One region of the Sphingomonas aerolata genome, then DNA from elsewhere that is predicted to be linked to it. Evidence: riboswitches for the same ligand, from Rfam matches in the RefSeq annotation. Region 1 holds a riboswitch; each other region holds the start of a gene.

Evidence for each region. Region 1 has a riboswitch for cobalamin ahead of NEF64_RS06445 (HoxN/HupN/NixA family nickel/cobalt transporter). Riboswitches for the same ligand answer to the same signal wherever they lie in the genome.
Region 2: it holds a riboswitch for cobalamin, as region 1 does, so the genes downstream of both, NEF64_RS04585 (TonB-dependent receptor) here and NEF64_RS06445 (HoxN/HupN/NixA family nickel/cobalt transporter) in region 1, are expected to answer to the same signal.
Region 3: it holds a riboswitch for cobalamin, as region 1 does, so the genes downstream of both, NEF64_RS11370 (DUF1636 domain-containing protein) here and NEF64_RS06445 (HoxN/HupN/NixA family nickel/cobalt transporter) in region 1, are expected to answer to the same signal.

The regions. Positions count from the first base shown of each region.
Region 1 covers NZ_CP098762.1:1,374,130-1,379,803, reverse strand. The annotation lists gene cobN (cobaltochelatase subunit CobN) at 1-854, opposite strand, end outside; gene cobW (cobalamin biosynthesis protein CobW) at 860-1,909, opposite strand; cobalamin riboswitch at 2,047-2,263, opposite strand; gene NEF64_RS06445 (HoxN/HupN/NixA family nickel/cobalt transporter) at 2,424-3,461, opposite strand; cobalamin riboswitch at 3,641-3,853, opposite strand; gene NEF64_RS06440 (molybdopterin molybdotransferase MoeA) at 4,091-5,275, shown strand; gene lexA (transcriptional repressor LexA) at 5,344-5,674, shown strand, end outside.
Region 2 covers NZ_CP098762.1:976,019-981,692, forward strand. The annotation lists gene NEF64_RS04570 (ATP-binding protein) at 1-396, opposite strand, end outside; gene NEF64_RS04575 (hypothetical protein) at 627-911, shown strand; gene NEF64_RS04580 (hypothetical protein) at 1,025-2,158, opposite strand; gene NEF64_RS04585 (TonB-dependent receptor) at 2,286-4,457, opposite strand; cobalamin riboswitch at 4,626-4,864, opposite strand; gene NEF64_RS04590 (catalase) at 5,085-5,674, shown strand, end outside.
Region 3 covers NZ_CP098762.1:2,496,141-2,501,814, forward strand. The annotation lists gene NEF64_RS11350 (cobyric acid synthase) at 1-500, shown strand, start outside; gene cobS (adenosylcobinamide-GDP ribazoletransferase) at 468-1,184, opposite strand; gene NEF64_RS11360 (histidine phosphatase family protein) at 1,181-1,759, opposite strand; gene cobT (nicotinate-nucleotide--dimethylbenzimidazole phosphoribosyltransferase) at 1,756-2,769, opposite strand; gene NEF64_RS11370 (DUF1636 domain-containing protein) at 2,766-3,182, opposite strand; cobalamin riboswitch at 3,280-3,466, opposite strand; gene NEF64_RS11375 (ABC transporter ATP-binding protein) at 3,488-4,273, opposite strand; gene NEF64_RS11380 (FecCD family ABC transporter permease) at 4,267-5,262, opposite strand; gene NEF64_RS11385 (ABC transporter substrate-binding protein) at 5,330-5,674, shown strand, end outside.

The sequences.
Region 1 (5,674 bases):
GGCGAGCTGTTATCGGCGCCGCGGCCGGAAAAGGCGGTGGCGTTCACGATCGCCGCCGGGCGCAGTGCGACGACCCAACGCGCCAGCCACCCCGCCGCGCCCGGCGCCTTCAGCGACGGCGCGAACAGCCCGACGACCTCGAACCCCGCCGCGCTCAGCCCGGCATGCAGCGCCTCGACCGGGTCGAGATCGGCAGCGGTCAGGTAGGAACGGTAGAAGATCAGCAGGATTCGCGGCCGCGTCGCAGTCATCGCGAACGCCGCGGGGCACGTCACCCCGTCGCGCGGCTGCCAGCCGCCGACCTCTGGGACCGTCTTCACCCCCGCGACCGGCCCCGCATAGAGCCCTGCCGCCAGCGCCATCTGCGCCAGCGCCGCCTGCGCCGCGACCGCGCCGCCATCGTCGCACAAGGCGGCGAGCCGGCGCAGCGTCGACACCGGCACCGTCGACGCCGCATCGAGCCGTGCGTCGATCCGCCCGTCGGCCGGCAGCACCGCCAGCGCGATCCCCCGCGCCCGCGCCAGTGCCTCGACCTGCTGCAACCCATAGGACCAGTAGGACCGCCCGCCGATCAGCCGGATCACGATCCCCTTCGCCCCACCGCTCCCGCTCCCGCTCAGCGTCCGCTCGACATAGGTATCGACCGACAGCGGATGCGCGAGCGCGGACAGATTGGCGAGCCGGAGCGACGGCAGCGGGCTCCCACTCGCCGCCGCACGCCGCCACCCGGCCGCGAACGCGCCGAGATCCCCGTCCGAAAAGGACAGGACGACAAGATCCGCCGGGCTCTGCGCCAGGTCCTGCGGGACCGCGCTCTCCTCCAGCCCGTGGCTTTCGCGGAAGACGACGTGCATCGTCGTCAGCCCTGAAGCGCGGCCCGGATCCTTGCGGGGTCGATCCGGTCATGCTCCGCGATCACCACCAGCCGCGTCTGGCGCGCCTCGTCGCCGCGCCACGGCCGGTCATATTGCGTCCGCACCCGCGCCCCGACCGCCTGCACCAGCAGCCGCATCGGCTTGCCCGTCACCGCGGCATAGCCCTTCACGCGCAGGATGTCGGCGTCGCGCGCGAGGGTCTCGATCCGCGCGGCGAGCGCCGCCGGGTCCGCGATCTCGCCGAGGTCGACGATCATGCTGTCGAAATCGTCATGCTCGTGATCGTCCGCGCCATCATGGTGCGACGGTCGCGCGGCGATGTCGTCCTCCGCCGCCGCGTTCAGCCCGAGCACGACGCGCGGATCGATCACCCCGTCGGTCAGCGCGATCACCGGCAACGCACGCGGGGACTCCGTCGCGACCACCGCGCGCGCCGCAGCCACCCCCGCCTCGCCCGCCAGATCCGCCTTGGTCAGCAGCACCAGATCCGCACAGGCAAGCTGGTCCTCGAACACCTCGGCAAGCGGCGTCTCGTGATCCACGCTCGGATCCGCGCGCCGCTGCGCCTCGATCGCGGCGAGGTCGGGCGCGAACCGTCCCGCGGCGACCGCTTCCGCATCGGCCAGAGCGATCACCCCGTCGACTGTGATCCGCGACCGGATCGCGGGCCAGTCGAACGCCTTGAGCAACGGCTTGGGCAAAGCGAGCCCCGACGTCTCGATCAGGATGTGGTCGGGCCGCGGGTCAAGCGCGAGCAAAGTCTCGACGGTCGGGATGAAATCGTCCGCGACGGTGCAGCAGATGCAGCCATTGGCGAGCTCGACGACATTCTCGGCCGGGCAATCGGGGATCGCGCAGCCCTTCAAGATGTCGCCGTCGATACCGAGCGTGCCGAATTCGTTGACGATCACCGCGAGCCGCCGGCCACCGGCATTCCGGATCAGGTGGCTGATCAGCGTGGTCTTGCCCGCGCCGAGGAATCCGGTGACGATGGTAACGGGAATCTTGGCCAGGGTCGGCTGGGGGTCGGTCATGCGATACTCTCCGGGCGTTGGAACGACGGCCACGGACGGGCGCACGCCCGCAGCCACACGCGCGCACGACCTGAAGGCCGCACGCGTTCGTCGCTCAGACGGAGTACCGTGCCGCGACCATCCCCTGGATCAAGGCAAGAGCGACCATGACGCTGGCAGGTCTCCTGGCTCGCGGGTCGAAGCTCGATGCACGCCTTCCCAGGTCCCGTGACCCAGTGGCTGCCCCCGCATCGGGGGCCTGTGCGTCTCGCTCACCGCTTACAGTTGCAGGGACAGCCGCGGCATTGGGAGGCAAAGCTCCCGCACCGCATTCCCATTCAAGCCCCGAAGGGCACCGGCGCGATCTGTTGAGGTTCGGTAGAACCAAACCTCGGGGTTGGGTTTAGAGGAGTTTCGTGACTGTGCCAATGCACCTGACCTCCGTCATTCTGACGAAAGTCAGGATCCAGGGCCACGCATGATCCGGTGATTGGCTCTGGGCGCCGGGTCGAGCCGGGGATGACGACGCTGCTCGTTACCCCCGCACCACCTCGATCTCGTCGAACCGCTTCCACCGGTAGATCGCGAAACTCAGCACCCAGCACGCCACGAACAGCGCGATGATCGCAAAGCCCAGCCCGTTGAAATTCTCGCCCAGCGCCGAAGCAACGTCCCACACGCCCCCGCTCAGGCCGAGCTTCGACGCCAGCAGCGCGAGCGTCTCGATCCCGCCGATCGCGATCGCGACGATCGCCGAGATCAGCGTGATCGTGATGTTGTAATAGAGCTTGCGGATCGGCTTCACGAACGCCCATTCATACGCGCCGAGCATCACCACCCCGTCGGCACTGTCGACCAGTGCCATGCCCGTCGCGAACAGCACCGGCAGCACCAGCACCGTGCCGATCGACAGCCCGTCCGCCGCCTGGCTTGCAGACAGGCCGAGGATCGCGACTTCGGTCCCGGTGTCGAACCCCAGCCCGAACAGGAACCCGAGCGGCGCCATGTGCCAGCTGCGCGTGACCAGCCGGAACATCGGCCGGAACAGCCGCGCGAGCAGCCCGCGATTGCCGAGAAGCAGGTCGAGATCCTCCTCGACATAGCGCCCCCCGCCGCGGACATGGCCGAAGGTCCGCCACACCGATCGCAGGATGATCAGGTTCATCGCCGCGATCGTGAACAGGAACAGCGCGGAGATCAGTGTCGCGATCACCCCGCCCGCCTGCTTGAACGCCTCGAACTGCGCCAGCGCACTCGCGGTCAGCGCGATCGCGACCGCGGCGATCAGGACGATCCCCGAATGGCCGACCGCGAACCAGAAGCCGACCCCGATCGGCCGCTGCCCGTCCTGCATCAGCTTGCGCGTCACGTTGTCGATCGCCGCGATATGATCGGCGTCGACCGCATGGCGCAGCCCCAGCCCCCAGGCGAGCATCGCGGTGCCCAGCATCAATGGCTGCGTTTGGAACAGCGCGAACGCCCATCCCCAGGCGGCGATATTGGCCGCCACCAGCATCGCGAACATCCAGCCGATCCGGTGTCGCGTCGAACGACCGGCGGTCCGCCCGGTCATGATCTTGGTCATTGGCACATCCCCGGCGTCCGACGAGGACGGGGGCCTGCCGCGAACGACCGGGACGCGCGCCGACCGGACGCCCTGAGCGGCCGGCATGCGTCGCCGATGCGGCCCCCGCCGCATGGTCGTCGCTCAGACGGCGTTCACCGTGCCTCGGCCACCCCCTGGACCGGGACAAGAGCGACCAGACGCCGGCAGGTCTCCTGGCTCACGGGTCAAGGCTCGACGCACACCTTCCCAGGCCATCGGCCCAGTGGCTGCCCCCGTCGCAGGGGGCGCGTGCGTGTCGCTCGCCGCTTACAGTTGCAGGGACAGCTGCGGTCTTGGGGCAAACCCCGCACCGCATTCCCATTCAAGCCCCGAGGGGCACCGACGCGATCTGTGCGGATCCGGCTTGCGTCGGACCTGCGCCACAGGGCTAGCGCGTTTTGCCTGCGCTGACGACAGGATTTGCGCGCGACGCAACGCAGGGCATGTCGTCCCATCTCACCGCAACGTCTGCCTTACCTCGTACGTTGATCGCATAACCGACCGGTGTCCTGCCGGTCGCGGCGTTGCCCGCTTTCCGCCCCGCGGCATTCGTGCGAGCAGCGCAGACCTTCATCGCCCCGCTGAACGGAGCCCGCATGCGCCCTCTCGTCCCCGTCGCCGAAGCCCAGTCCCGCCTCTTCGCCATGGCATCGCGCGTGCCGGCCGAAACCGTGCCGCTGCGCTCCGCGATGGGTCGCTGGGCGGCGGAGGACATTCTCGCCCGCCGCACCCAGCCTGCGACCGACCTTTCGGCGATGGACGGCTATGCGATCCGCTACGCCGATCTACCCGGGCCGTGGACGGTCATCGGCGAGAGCGCGGCCGGCCGCCCCTTCGCCGGCACGCTCGCCCCGGGCGAGGCGACGCGCATCTTCACCGGCGCGGCGATGCCGCCCGGCGCTGATACCGTCCTTGTTCAGGAAGAGGCCGCGCGCGACGGCGACCGGCTGATGCTCGACGGCGAAGGCCCCGCCTTTGAAGGCCGCAACACACGCCGCAAGGGGCTCGACTTCGCGACCGGCACGCGGCTGATCGCGGCCGGCGATCGGCTGACGCCCGCGCGCATCGCGGTCGCTGCGACCGGCGGACACGGCACGCTGTCGGTCGGCCGCCGGCTGCGCGTCGCGGTCGCCGCGACGGGGGACGAGCTCGTTCCGCCCGGCTCGACCAGCGACCCCGTCCCGCTACCGGAATCAAACGGCATCATGCTCGCCGCGATGCTCGCCGACCTGCCCGTCGACATTATCGATCTCGGAATCCTCCCCGACCGGCTCGACACGCTGCGTGACGCCTTTGCCGGGGTCGACGCCGATCTGCTGGTAACCACGGGGGGCGCGTCGGTCGGCGATCACGACCTCGTCCGCCCCGCGATCGAGGCGGCCGGCGGGGCAATCGACTTCTGGCGGATCGCGCTGCGCCCGGGCAAGCCGATGATGGCGGGTACGCTTGGCCGGACGATGCTGCTCGGCCTGCCGGGCAATCCCGTCTCCGCCTTCGTCACCGCGATCCTGTTCGTCCGCCCCGTGGTCGCGCACATGCTCGGCGCGCGCGATCCCCTGCCGCAGACGACGCATGCGCTGCTCGGCGAGGATCTTCCGCCCAACCAGTCGCGGACCGACTATATGCGCGCCGAACTGCGCAAGGGTCGCGCCTATGCCTCGACCATCCAGGACAGCTCGATGCTGCTGACGCTCGCCCGTTCGTCCTGCCTGATCATCCGCGACGGCGACGCGCCGGCGGCAAGGGCGGGCGACTCGGCGGAAATCCTCGTCATCGCGTGACGTCACCGCTTGACGAAGCTGCAAGTGTTCCATAGAAGTTCCTCGTCTGTTCCGGACGGAGAACCGTTATGCTCACGCGCAAGCAGCACGAGCTTGTCTGCTTCATCAATGACCGCCTCGCCGAGACGGGCGTGTCGCCCTCGTTCGAGGAGATGAAGGACGCGCTCGACCTGAAATCGAAATCGGGCGTGCACCGTCTGATCAGCGCGCTTGAGGAGCGCAACTTCATCCGACGCCTGCCCAACCGTGCGCGCGCGCTCGAAGTGCTGCGGATGCCCGAGCGTCCCGAGTCTGCAACAGGGCAGATGGCGGCGAAGTCGGGGCCGAAGGTGGCGGCATCGGCCGACACCGTATCTGCGCCGAACACGGCCAGCGCCACGCCCGCGTCGCCCGATCGCA
Region 2 (5,674 bases), 400 kb from region 1:
CGCCATGGTCGCCGCGACCGGCGCGGTGACTGCGGCGAGGCCGAGCGGCATCGGCGCGACGCCGAGGCTCGATTGCGACCGCGCCGCGACGTGGCGGACCAGCCAGACGACGATGCCATAGGTCAGCGCGGGCCGGGCGACGCCGTTTGCCGCGGTCAGCCAGCCGGCCTGGCCCGGAACGATGATGCCGGCGATCGTCTGCACGATCAGTTCCGTCGCCATCACCGCTAGCGTCAGCCGCGGGCCACGGCTCCACAGCAGCGCCAGCCTGACGCCAGCGGCGGGATAGAGCAGCGAGTAGAAGCCCTGACCGCCCCATCCTGCCGCGGCCTGGTGCGCGGCCGCAAACGCTGCTGCATAGCCGATGAGCCAGGGAAGGTCGGCCAATCGTGGCACTGTTTTGCCGGCTACGGCACCGATCGAGAGGCGGGGCGGAGAGGGAGGCAGCGGCATTGAGGGCTGCCTAGCCGCATCCGGCGCCGATAGGCCATCGGGGAAATTCCCGGGTTTTCGGCGCGGCGGCGATGGCCATGATGATCGTGAGCCAGCCCCGGGAATGTATCGATGCCAGCCCATAGTGTCTCGCGATCGCGGAATCGTCACCGCGTAACGGGCGCAGCCGTACGATGACGGAAGGACCTGATCCGATTCACGAGGTGCGCGAGCTCTGGTACCAGGAGGATGGCAGCGTCATCGTCTACAGCCATCAGGTCGTGCCGCGGCGGTGGTGGAACCGCCTGACGCGGCCGATCGGCGTGCTGCTGATCGTGCTCGCCGTCGCGTGGCCCGCATTGCTGCTATCTCATGGATGGACATGGCTGGGTCTGGCGTTTGCCATTGGCGACGTGTGCGTCGTGCTCGTCGGCCGCGATCTGATCCTGTGGGGGGCCAGGCGCTGGAGCGATCCGTAGGCAACCGCGCTTAGACGCGGAATCGGAAGGTCTGCGCAGCAGGGCGGGTGCCCTGACGGGCTTGTCGCTCGCCAGGGCACATCATGGAATGGCCGGCTCTGCCGACCAGCGGGTCAGTCGCCGGGGAGGGCGGCACCGGCGACTGCGAACAGATCCGCCGCGGAGTGGCGGGACAGGTCGATCGGAAACGCCGCGCTCATCGACACGCCCGCCGGCGCGTCGTTCGCATCGAAGCCGAGCGCGCGGCAGGCCGCCACGCTTGCCTTGGTCCGGCAGGCGAGCCCACCGCCATGTGCAAAGACGTTCAGCAGCACCCGGCGTGCGTGCGAGCGCGGCCGGATGCGCAGATCGGGAACGTCGGTATAATAGATCTCCAGCGCGCCGGGGCAGAGCCGGGCGAGATCGTCGAGCAGCGCCTCGCGCTCGTTCGGTGCGGCGGTCGGTTCGGTGCGCAGCGCCTCCTCGTCACCGTCGGTTTCATCGTCGGCCTCGCTCTCTCCGGCCAGATCTTCGACGGCGGGTGCGGGGCGGTCGGCGAGCAGCCGGGCGAGCCGCTCCTCGAACGCGACCGGATCGACCGCTGGCGCGTCGCCGGGTTCGGTGCCGTCGTTGCAGGGCGGCATGAACGCGGCAATGAGATTCCGCTCGATCGGCGCGAGCCAGTGCTTCTTCACCCATGCGCTCGGCCGCTGCCCGGGCTCGGGGAGAACGGTCGCGGCCAGGTCGCGCGGCAATTGGAGATAGGTGAAGCCGAGGTGATCGAGCATCGTGGCCTCGTTCCCCGGCCCGAACACATCCCAGTGTGCGGCCGCGAGCTGCGCCTTGGCGAAGGTGCAGCTGCCGCCCTTGCGCTGGAGAAGCGGGCTTTCATCGCCGTTCAGCGCCAGCATCGCGACGATCGTCTCGATCGGTCCGTTGGGCTCTGCGGCGGCGAGCGCATGCAGATGCTTGAGATGCCGACGGGCGAAGGTGACATAGGGCGAGCGCAGCGTCTGATAGGTGACGTGCTTCTCCCAGCGCTCGAGGACCGATCCGCCAAAGGGCCGCTCAGCCTTGCCGGCATATAGGCCGACATAGACGAGCCGGTCGTCATGGAACATGCCGTAGATGCCGGGCCCGCGCAGTGCCTCCGGCTCCCCCGCCCAGGGTGCCCGCGGTACGGCGCGCAGGTTCATCCATGCCGGCTTGCCGAGTGTGGGCGGCACGGGACGCAGGGTAAACAGCTCGGAAGCCCGGTAAAACGGCATGCGCAATGTCTCCTCATGGGGTGGCCATGCGGCTTAGGCGGGCGCGCGCGCGACCGGCTATCCGGGGTTTTCCCGGGGGGCGACATCGCCGGTGGCCCGTCCCAAGGGCTGCCGGCCGCGGGGCGCGCTAGAAGCCGACGCGAAGCGAGACGTCGATGGCGCGGGGACGGCCGAGGACCCATTGATGGTTGTTGTACGTGCTGATCGCATAGTCGCGGTCGAACAAATTGTAGCCGTGGATGTCGACCGCGAGCTGCGGCGTCACCGCATAGGAGAGCGTGGCATCGACCGTGGCGTAGCTGGGGACGCGGAAGCTGTTCGCATTGTCCGAATAACTACGCCCGACGTAGCGCAGGCCGGCGCGCGCCTGCAGTGCACGCGTCGCGTTCCAGCGCAGCCAGAGGTTGGCTAGCGCCTCAGGCACGTCCGGCGGGGTATTGCCATCGAAGCGCGTACCGCCTGAGAGGAAGTCGTCGAACGTCGCGTCGAGCACGCTGCCGTTCGCATCAATGCCGACACCGTAAGGCAGATCGAGCGATACCGCGGCCTCGATACCCTTGGCCGATCGCTGGCCGACCTGCTCGACCGGGCTCGTCGGGGTCAGCTGCGCCAGCAGGCGTTTCTTGATGATGCGGTAGGCGGCGAGGGTGGCGGTGCCGCGACCGTCGAGGAACACCGCCTTCGCGCCGACCTCGACCTGATCGCCAACCGCGTTGCTGAACTGCACCTGCCCGGTCGAATAGGTCGTCAGCGTCCCCAGCGGGTCCACGCCGGTGGCATATTGCCCATAGAGCGACACCGTCGGGATCGGCTGATAGACGCTCCCGATCCGCCAGGTCACATTGTGCAGCCGCTTGGCGAGCACGAACGTCTCGGTGCCGGTGCCGCCCGGATAGTCGATCGACCAGCGGCGGATTGTGTCGCGCTCGTAGCGGACGCCACCGATGATCGAGACGTGGGTGCCGAGCTTCAGCCGATCCTCGGCAAAGACCGCATATTCGGTCGTGCGCGTGCGATAGCGCGGTGCGATGCCCTGTGTGTCGACGATCAGACCGGGATCGAACGCGAAGGGGTCGACCTCCGAAACCTGCGGGTCAGACCCGAAATTGTGGGAGTAGGTCAGTTTGATGAGGTTGACGTCGAAGCCCATGACAAGGTCGTTGCCGACGCCATCGGCGATGCCTGTTCGGAGCGTCACGCTGCCCTGATCGCCCCATTGCATCTGGTCGTGGACGATGCCGGTCATGTCGGTACGCACGATGCCGCCGGGCGTACCGGTGTTGCCGCTGCCGTTGGCGCAGACCCCGTCCGCAGCGATCCAGCAATAGGTTTCGAGATTGAGCCAGGAGCGTTTGGAGGTGAGGCGATAGGCCTGGTTGCTGACGGTGACCGCATCGCTCGGCGTCCAGTCGACCTGCAGGCTGGTGCGGTTGTCCAGGTAGCGGATGCCGCCGTCGCGTGTGTTGTAGTTACGCTCCCGGATGCGGTCGTCGAGCCGTCCGTCGATCAGCGGCGTGCCGAAATAGCGCATCGGCTTCTGGTCGCCATAATCATCCCGCGCGGTGACGACGAGCGTGTCGGTCGGCGCCCAGCGCAGCGTGCCCGACACGGCATGACTGCGCGACTGGCCGCGATCGACATAGCCGTCCGATCGGCGATAGCTGCCGTCGATGCGATAGGAGAGGCGCTCGGTGATCGGCCCGCCTGCGCCCGCCGCGACATGGAAGCTGTCCTGCGAGCCGTAGCCGATCTCGCCCTCCACGTGCGTCCGCTGCGTATCGGGTTTACGCATCAGGACATTCACCGCACCGCCCAGCGCGCCCTGGCCGTAGAGCACCGAGGCTGGGCCGCTCAGGATGTCGATCCGCTCGACCATCCACGGATCGGTCGGAAAGGTTATCGTGCCGGCAGCCGGGAACAGCCTTATACCGTCGATCAGCTGAAGCACGGATCCCTGGCCGCTGAAGCCGCGCGCGGCGAGCGCGGTGCCGCCATTGCCGGGGTTTCCGGCGTTGCTGATGCCCGGTGCGCGGCTCGTCGCGTCGATCACCGACAGGTCGCCGCGCGCGCGGATCGTGGCGCCATCGATGACCGAGATCGTCGCGGGGGTCTCGAGCGGCGTGAGGCCCAGGCGGCTGCCGGTCGCGTTCGGCGTGGTGAGCGTGTCGCGCGCCTGCTGGCCGACAACCAGAATGTCCTCATTGTCCGAGACAGGCAAAGACTGAGCGTTGAGCGGTGCTGCGAAAACAGGTGACAGCAAAGCCCCCGCCACCGCGAGGCGAGACAATAGGAATGGCATTACGGTAATCCCCGGGGCGTCGAGCGAACCCGGCAGGGACCTCCCGCGAACGGCCGACATCCGCGCCAGCCGGACGCCATCGCGACCGGCACGCATGCCCGTGCGGTCCCCACCGCACACGTCGTCGCTCGACGGAGTACCGTGCCGCGGCCACCCCCTGGGCCAGGCAAGAGCGACCAGACGCCGGCAGGTCTCCTGGCTCACGGGTCACCACACGATGCACGGCCTTCCCAGGCCCTCATGACGAAACGTCTGGCCCAGTGGCTGCTCCTTCCGGTCGAGGAAGAAGCGAAATGCATCGCGCTCGCCGCTTACAGTTGCAGGGACAGCCTCGGCTTCAGGTAGCGAACCACCCTCACCGCGTTCCCTATTAAGCCCCTTTCGGGGCACCGACGCGATCATGCCGCCCTGCTCGGATCGAACAGGTCAGCGGCGCCGGTCTATCCCGGTCAGGATCGTTCGGCAATCGTCCGGCGAGCGGCGCGATGGCGGCTCGATCGTCCTGCTCGATTGCTGTGATCCAGAAGCTCCGTTTGGCGCGATACGCCTCCTCGATCAGGAGGCGGCGGTGCCGCACGCTCTGTGCGGAAATGCCACGCTGATGGCATGCAGGATTAAGGGATCGAGATGAAGAACGTGAAGAGCCGTCAGGCCGTGACGGCGATGCTGCTGGCTGCGACATCGGCGGGTGCCATGATTCAGCCGGTTGCCGCGCAGACGGTGGCGCCGGCCGAGACGCAGGCGGAAACCCGCATGACGACCGCGGCGGCACCGTCCAGCGCCGGCAAGCCCGCGCTGGCGCAGGCCGGTGTGGCCGGCACCGTTGAAGCCAAGGGTGATTCAGCCAGTGCCGCCGCACCGCAGATGACCCGCGACAATGGCGCGCCGATCGGCGAGAACCGCCACTCGAAGGCGGCGGGCGACCTTGGCCCCGTCCTGCTTGAGGACACGACGCTGATCGAGAAGCTCGCACGCTTCGACCGTGAGCGCGTGCCCGAGCGCGTCGTCCATGCCCGCGGGACCGGTGCCCACGGCGTGTTCACCGCGACCGCGGACATTTCGAGCATCACCAACGCATCCTTGTTCATGCCCGGCAAGCAGACGCCGGTGTTCGTCCGCTTCTCGACCGTGATCCACCCCTCGGGCAGCCCCGAGGGCATGCGGGATCCGCGCGGCTTTGCGACCAAATTCTATACCGATCAGGGCAATTGGGATCT
Region 3 (5,674 bases), 1.1 Mb from region 1:
GGCTTTGCGGCGGCTATCAGATGCTCGGTCGCAGCATCGCCGATCCGGACGGGCTGGAGGGGCCCGCCGGTATCGCCCCCGGGCTCGGCCTGCTCGACGTCGCGACGATCCTGTCCCCCGCCAAGACGCTCGAGCGCGTCGCCGGCACCGCGATCGGCGCACGGTTCGACGGCTATGAGATCCATATCGGCGAAACCACCGGCCCCGACACCGCGCGCGCGCTCACGACCCGCGACGATGGCCGCCGCGACGGCGCGGTCAGCCCCGACGGGCTCGTCTCCGGCAGCTATGTCCACGGCCTGCTCGGCCTCGCGGATCAGCGCCGCGCGTGGCTCAGCCGGCTCGGGGTCGGTGCGGTAGGGCCCGACCATGCGGCGTCGATCGACGCCGCGCTCGATGCGATTGCCGAAACGCTCGAACGCCATCTCGATATCGATGCGCTGATCGCGCTGTCGAAGCTCGCGGGCTCAGACGCGGCCGGCAATGGCGAGCGCGACTAGCATCCCGGTCTCGACGAATTCGATCCCCGCACCGTGGCAATCGCCTGAAACGCCGCCGACCCGCCGGATCAGCCACCAGCCGAATACCGCGATCAGTGCAGGGGCCCCTGCAACGGCATGCACAGGCACCCCTAAACACCCTGTTACGCACCCCCAAAAGACCAGATCGTGCACCCTGATCTTCCCTGCCACCATCCCTCCCAGCCCGCCCTCCCGGAGCAGCGGCACCCACCGCGCCCAGCATAACGGCCCGATCCGCGCGAGCATCGGGACGAGAATCACGACCGCCCATCCCTGACTCGAAACGGCATGCAATAAGACAAGTTTTGCAAGGAGTTGCAGCGCGATCATCACAACACCGAAGCTGCCGATATGCGGATCCGCCATCACCGCGATCAGCCGGTCGCGGTCGCCATGCGCGGCACCCAGCCCGTCCGCCAGATCCGCCAGCCCATCCAAGTGCAAAGCCCCTGTAATCGCTACCCAAATAGTCAGCGCGGCGAGCGCACCGGTCCACGGATCGACCTGCGCGCCGACCCACCCCGCCGCCGCGACGACCACCCCGATGCACGCCCCGACGACCGGGTACCACCGGATCGCGGCGGCAAAATCCTCAGCGTTCGCAGCGACTTGCGGCATCGGCACGCGCGTCAAAAAGCCGAAGGCGACGACCAGCCGCTTCACGAAACCGGATCAGTCTGCAGCGCCACGATCTGCGCCGTCCGGTCCGGCCAGATCCGCAAACTAATCAGCGCCGCATAAGGCAAATCGAATGCCCAGAGCTCGCGCTGGCCGAACTCGCACAGCGTTTTCAGCGCCGCACGGATCGCCCCGCCATGTGTCACGATCAATGAGGTTTCGGGTGTAAGATCTTCTATCGCATCGGTAACTCTTGCGACCAGATTGCTCCACCGTTCCCCACCCGGCGGCGGTGCACCATCCGGATCGTCCCAGAACCGCTGCAACGCCGCAGCGTCGATCTCCGCCGCAGCCAGCCCGTCCCAATCCCCGAAATCCAGCTCCCGCCACCGCGCATCGGTCGTTGGAGCCAGCCCCCGCTCCCGCCCGATCGCATCCGCAACAGCCTGCGTTCGCATGAGATCAGAACAGACGATCTTCTTGAAATTCAGCGGTTTTACCCGAGCCATACAGGCCGCCATTCCCTCCGCCGTGACCGGACTATCGGTCCGCCCCAGCATCCGCCCGGTTAGTTCAGGCGCGCCATGCCGCAGCAGGTGGAGCAGGAACGGCGCACTCACGCCACCGACACCCCCGCCTCGGCAAACGTCGCCATCCCGTCATGCGCCGCCAACGCCGACCGGATCACTCCCACCGCAACCGCCGCCCCGCTTCCCTCCCCCAACCGCATCCCAAGTCTCAGTAAAGGCTCGAGTTTCAGCGCGGCGAGCAACCGCTCATGCCCTGGTTCGGCCGAACAATGCCCCGCAATGCAGTGCTCTGTGATGCCAGGATACGCCGCCGCAATCGGTGCGATCGCCGCCGACGAAATGAATCCGTCGAGCACCACCGGCACCCCCGCCAGCCGCGCCGCCACCACCGCGCCGGCGATCGCGACGATTTCACGCCCCCCCACCCGCCGCAACGTCTCGAACGGCGTACGCGGGAAATCATCATGCCGCCCAATCCCCGCCTCGACCACCGCGATTTTCCGCGCGATTCCCGCCACATCAACCCCCGTCCCCGGGCCAACCCAGTCCGCGGCGGTTCCGCCGTAACTGCGCAGACACAGTGCTGCGGCCGACGTGGAATTCCCGATCCCCATCTCACCCACGACAAGCATGTCGAGCCCCGGCACGACGACGTCGGCACCGATGTTGAGTGCGGCGAGACACGCGGCTTCGTCCATCGCCGGTGCCGTCGTGAAATCCGCCGTGGGGGTTTCCAGATCGATGTCGGCGATGATCAGCTCGAGCCCGACGGCATCCGCCAGCGCATTGATCGCCGCGCCCCCACGACGGAAATTCTCGACCATCTGTGCGGTCACGGAGACCGGGAAAGCGCTCACCCCGTGCACCGCAACGCCGTGATTTCCGGCGAAAATCGCCGCCCGCGCACGCTCGAACCGCGGCCGCTCGCGCCCCTGCCAGCCCGCCATGAAGACCGCGAGGTCTTCAAGTCGGCCAAGCGATCCCGGTGGCTTGGTCAACTGTGTTTGCCGCAGCGATGCGGCCCCTCGCGCGGCTTCGTCTGCCGCAGGAAGAGCCCCCAGCGCCGCGTCGAACGCCGCGACCGTCGGGAACTGCCTCACTGCGCGACATAGCCGGCGGGGGGCGTCCGGGTGATGAAATGCCCCTTGATCCCGGCGGGCCACTGCCGAAACGGCACCTGCCCCTCCGCACTCTCCGCATGCAGCACGGCATAATCGAGGATCGCTCGCGCAGCCTCCTCATCCGGCGTGAAGCGCCCCAGCACATAGCCGATCTTCGCGGGCCCACGAACATGGATGGTGCAGAAGTCCTGGCAGGCGAACAGGCACGGCATCGCCTGCACCGCAATCCCGGCATAGCGCGGATCACTCGCCTGGACCGCCTGCAATGCTGCGACGAGTCTTGCACCGCCCCGCATGCCCTCGGCATCGTCCTTCGCATCGGTGGAAGCGCGGCAGGTGCTGCAGGCGACGACGGCCGCCCCGTCTTCGGCGGGAACCAGTAGATTTGGCATTGAAACCCCATGACATACGCGCCCGCGGCACAAGCCGCAGGCTGGTTATGTCGTCGCGCGGGTTTACCCCCGTCCGCTCGGCGCACCCTGGCCGGACGAAAGACGACCGCGACGGGCAGGTCTCCTGGCTCACGGGTCACAGCCCTTCGCGCCGCCTTCTCGGGACCGGGATCCCAATGGCATGATGGCACGATGGCTCGCCGCTTACAGTTGCAGGGGCAGCCGGGGTTCTCCCGTTCCCTTTTCATCCCCGTCGCCGGGGAACCTGTCGCGGTCAGAGGAATAGGCCGGGCAAGCGGCCCGGGTCAATCGCCCTGCGCGTTGTCACGCGTCAGCGCTACCACGACCGGTACGCCCTCGATCGATCCGAACCACGCCCGAACACCATAGGTCTCACGCAGCCGCGCCGGCGTCAGCACTGCCGAAGGCGCGCCGTCGGCGACGAGCCGGCCCGCGTCGAGCACGAGGATACGATCGCAATAGCGTGCGGCGAGCCCCAGATCGTGCAGTACCGCAATTACCAGGACGCCCCGCGCGGCCTCCGCCCGCAGGATCTCCATGACTGCGATCTGATGCGCGGGATCGAGCGACGCGAGCGGCTCGTCGACGATCAGCGCCGGCGCCTCCACCGCGAGCGCCCTTGCCAGCAGGACGCGGGCCCGCTCACCCCCCGAAATCTCGGTCGCGACACGCGCGGCAAGCGAGGTCACGTCCGCCGCCGCCATCGCACGGGCAATCGCGGCATGGTCGTCCCGTGAGATGCGGGACAGCGGTGCGAGATGGGGCAATCGGCCCAGCGCGACGAGACGTTCGACGCTCAGCGGCCAATGAAGATTTTGACCCTGCGGCAGATACGCGACAGTCTGCGCAATCGCGCGTCGCGAGCGCTCCGGCAGCGGAACGCCGTCGAGCAGGATCGCCCCCGTAGCGGAAACCAGCCCGAGCAGCGCCTGGACCAGCGTCGATTTGCCCGCCCCATTGGGGCCGACGATCCCGATGAGCGCGCCGCCCTCTGCCGCGAAGTTGACATCGTCGACCACGACCCGCCCGGCACGGCGGACGCTGAGGCGGTCCGCGGAGAGGGCTACCACAGCCGCCGCTCGCGGATGAGGTGGACGAGGAACACCGGCACACCGAGAAACGCGGTGACGACCCCGAGCTTGAGTTCGTTCGACGTCGGGATCACCCGGACCAGTACGTCGGCGAAAGTGAGCAACGCGGCCCCGCCCAGTGCGGAGGGGAGCAGGATCGCCGATGGCGAACGATCGGTCATCGGCCGGACGAGATGCGGGACGATCAGGCCGATGAACCCGATCGCGCCCGATACCGCAACCGCCCCGCCGACCCCGATCGCCACCCCGACCAGCATCCGCATGCGCGTCCGACGCAGATCGACGCCTAGCGCGCGTGCGCCATCCTCGCCGAGCGTCAGCGCGTCGAGCGCATGGCCGTCCCAGGCGACCAGCACCATGCCGAGCGCGATACAGGGCAGCGCCAGCGCGACATGGCTGAACGACCGGTCTTCGAGCGACCCGAGCAACCAGGTCATGATCTCCATCGCTGCAAATGGGTTGGGGGACAGGTTCAGCGCCAGACTGACCCCCGCGACGGCCAGCGTTCCAACCGCAATCCCCGCGAGGATCAGTGACAAGGCGCTTTGCGACCCGGCCGCCAGCACGAACAGCAACCCCAGCGCCGCGAACGCCCCGGCGATCGCCACGATCGGCAGCATCGCCGGATGAAGCTCCGCCAGCCCGAAATACAGCGCGATCACCGCGCCCAGCGATGCGCCGTTCGACGCGCCCAGCACCGATGGCTCGGCCAGCGGATTGCGCAGGAATCCCTGCAGCGCAGCACCCGACAGCCCCAGCATCGCGCCGACCGCGAGCCCTAGGATCGCGCGCGGCAGCCGAAGTTCGAACAGGATCGCGCGTTCGATCGGATCGCCCTGCCCGCTGAGCGCCCGCACGACATGCGCCAGCGGGATCGCCGCGCTACCCACCGCGACCGACGCGGCGCCGGCCAGCAGCGCAAGCAGCGCGAGGCCACCGACCAATCGCGCACGCGTCACGCGTTCCATAGTGCCAGATCCCACCGCATCGATTTCCGCCTAGCGCATAAGCGCCCGCTGCGGCAGGGCTTTGCGTATGCGCCGCCGCCGTCTCCTGACCATCCTGATCATCGCTGCCGCTGGCGCATCTGCTGCGGCGGCAGCGCCTCGACCGCCGGCGCGTATCGTTTCGCTCAACCTGTGCGCTGACCAGTATCTTCTGGCGCTGGCCGACCCCGCGCAGATCGTCGCACTGACCCGGTTCGCGCGTGATCCGAACATGTCCGCGGCCGCCAACGCCGCGCGTACCATCCCAGTCAGCCGTGGCAGCGCCGAAGACGTCCTGATGCTCCGCCCCGATCTCGTGATCTCCTCGCCGTTCCGACGCCAGACGGTCGCCGCAGTTCTCGCCGGCCGGAACGTCGCGACGCTCGATCTGCCC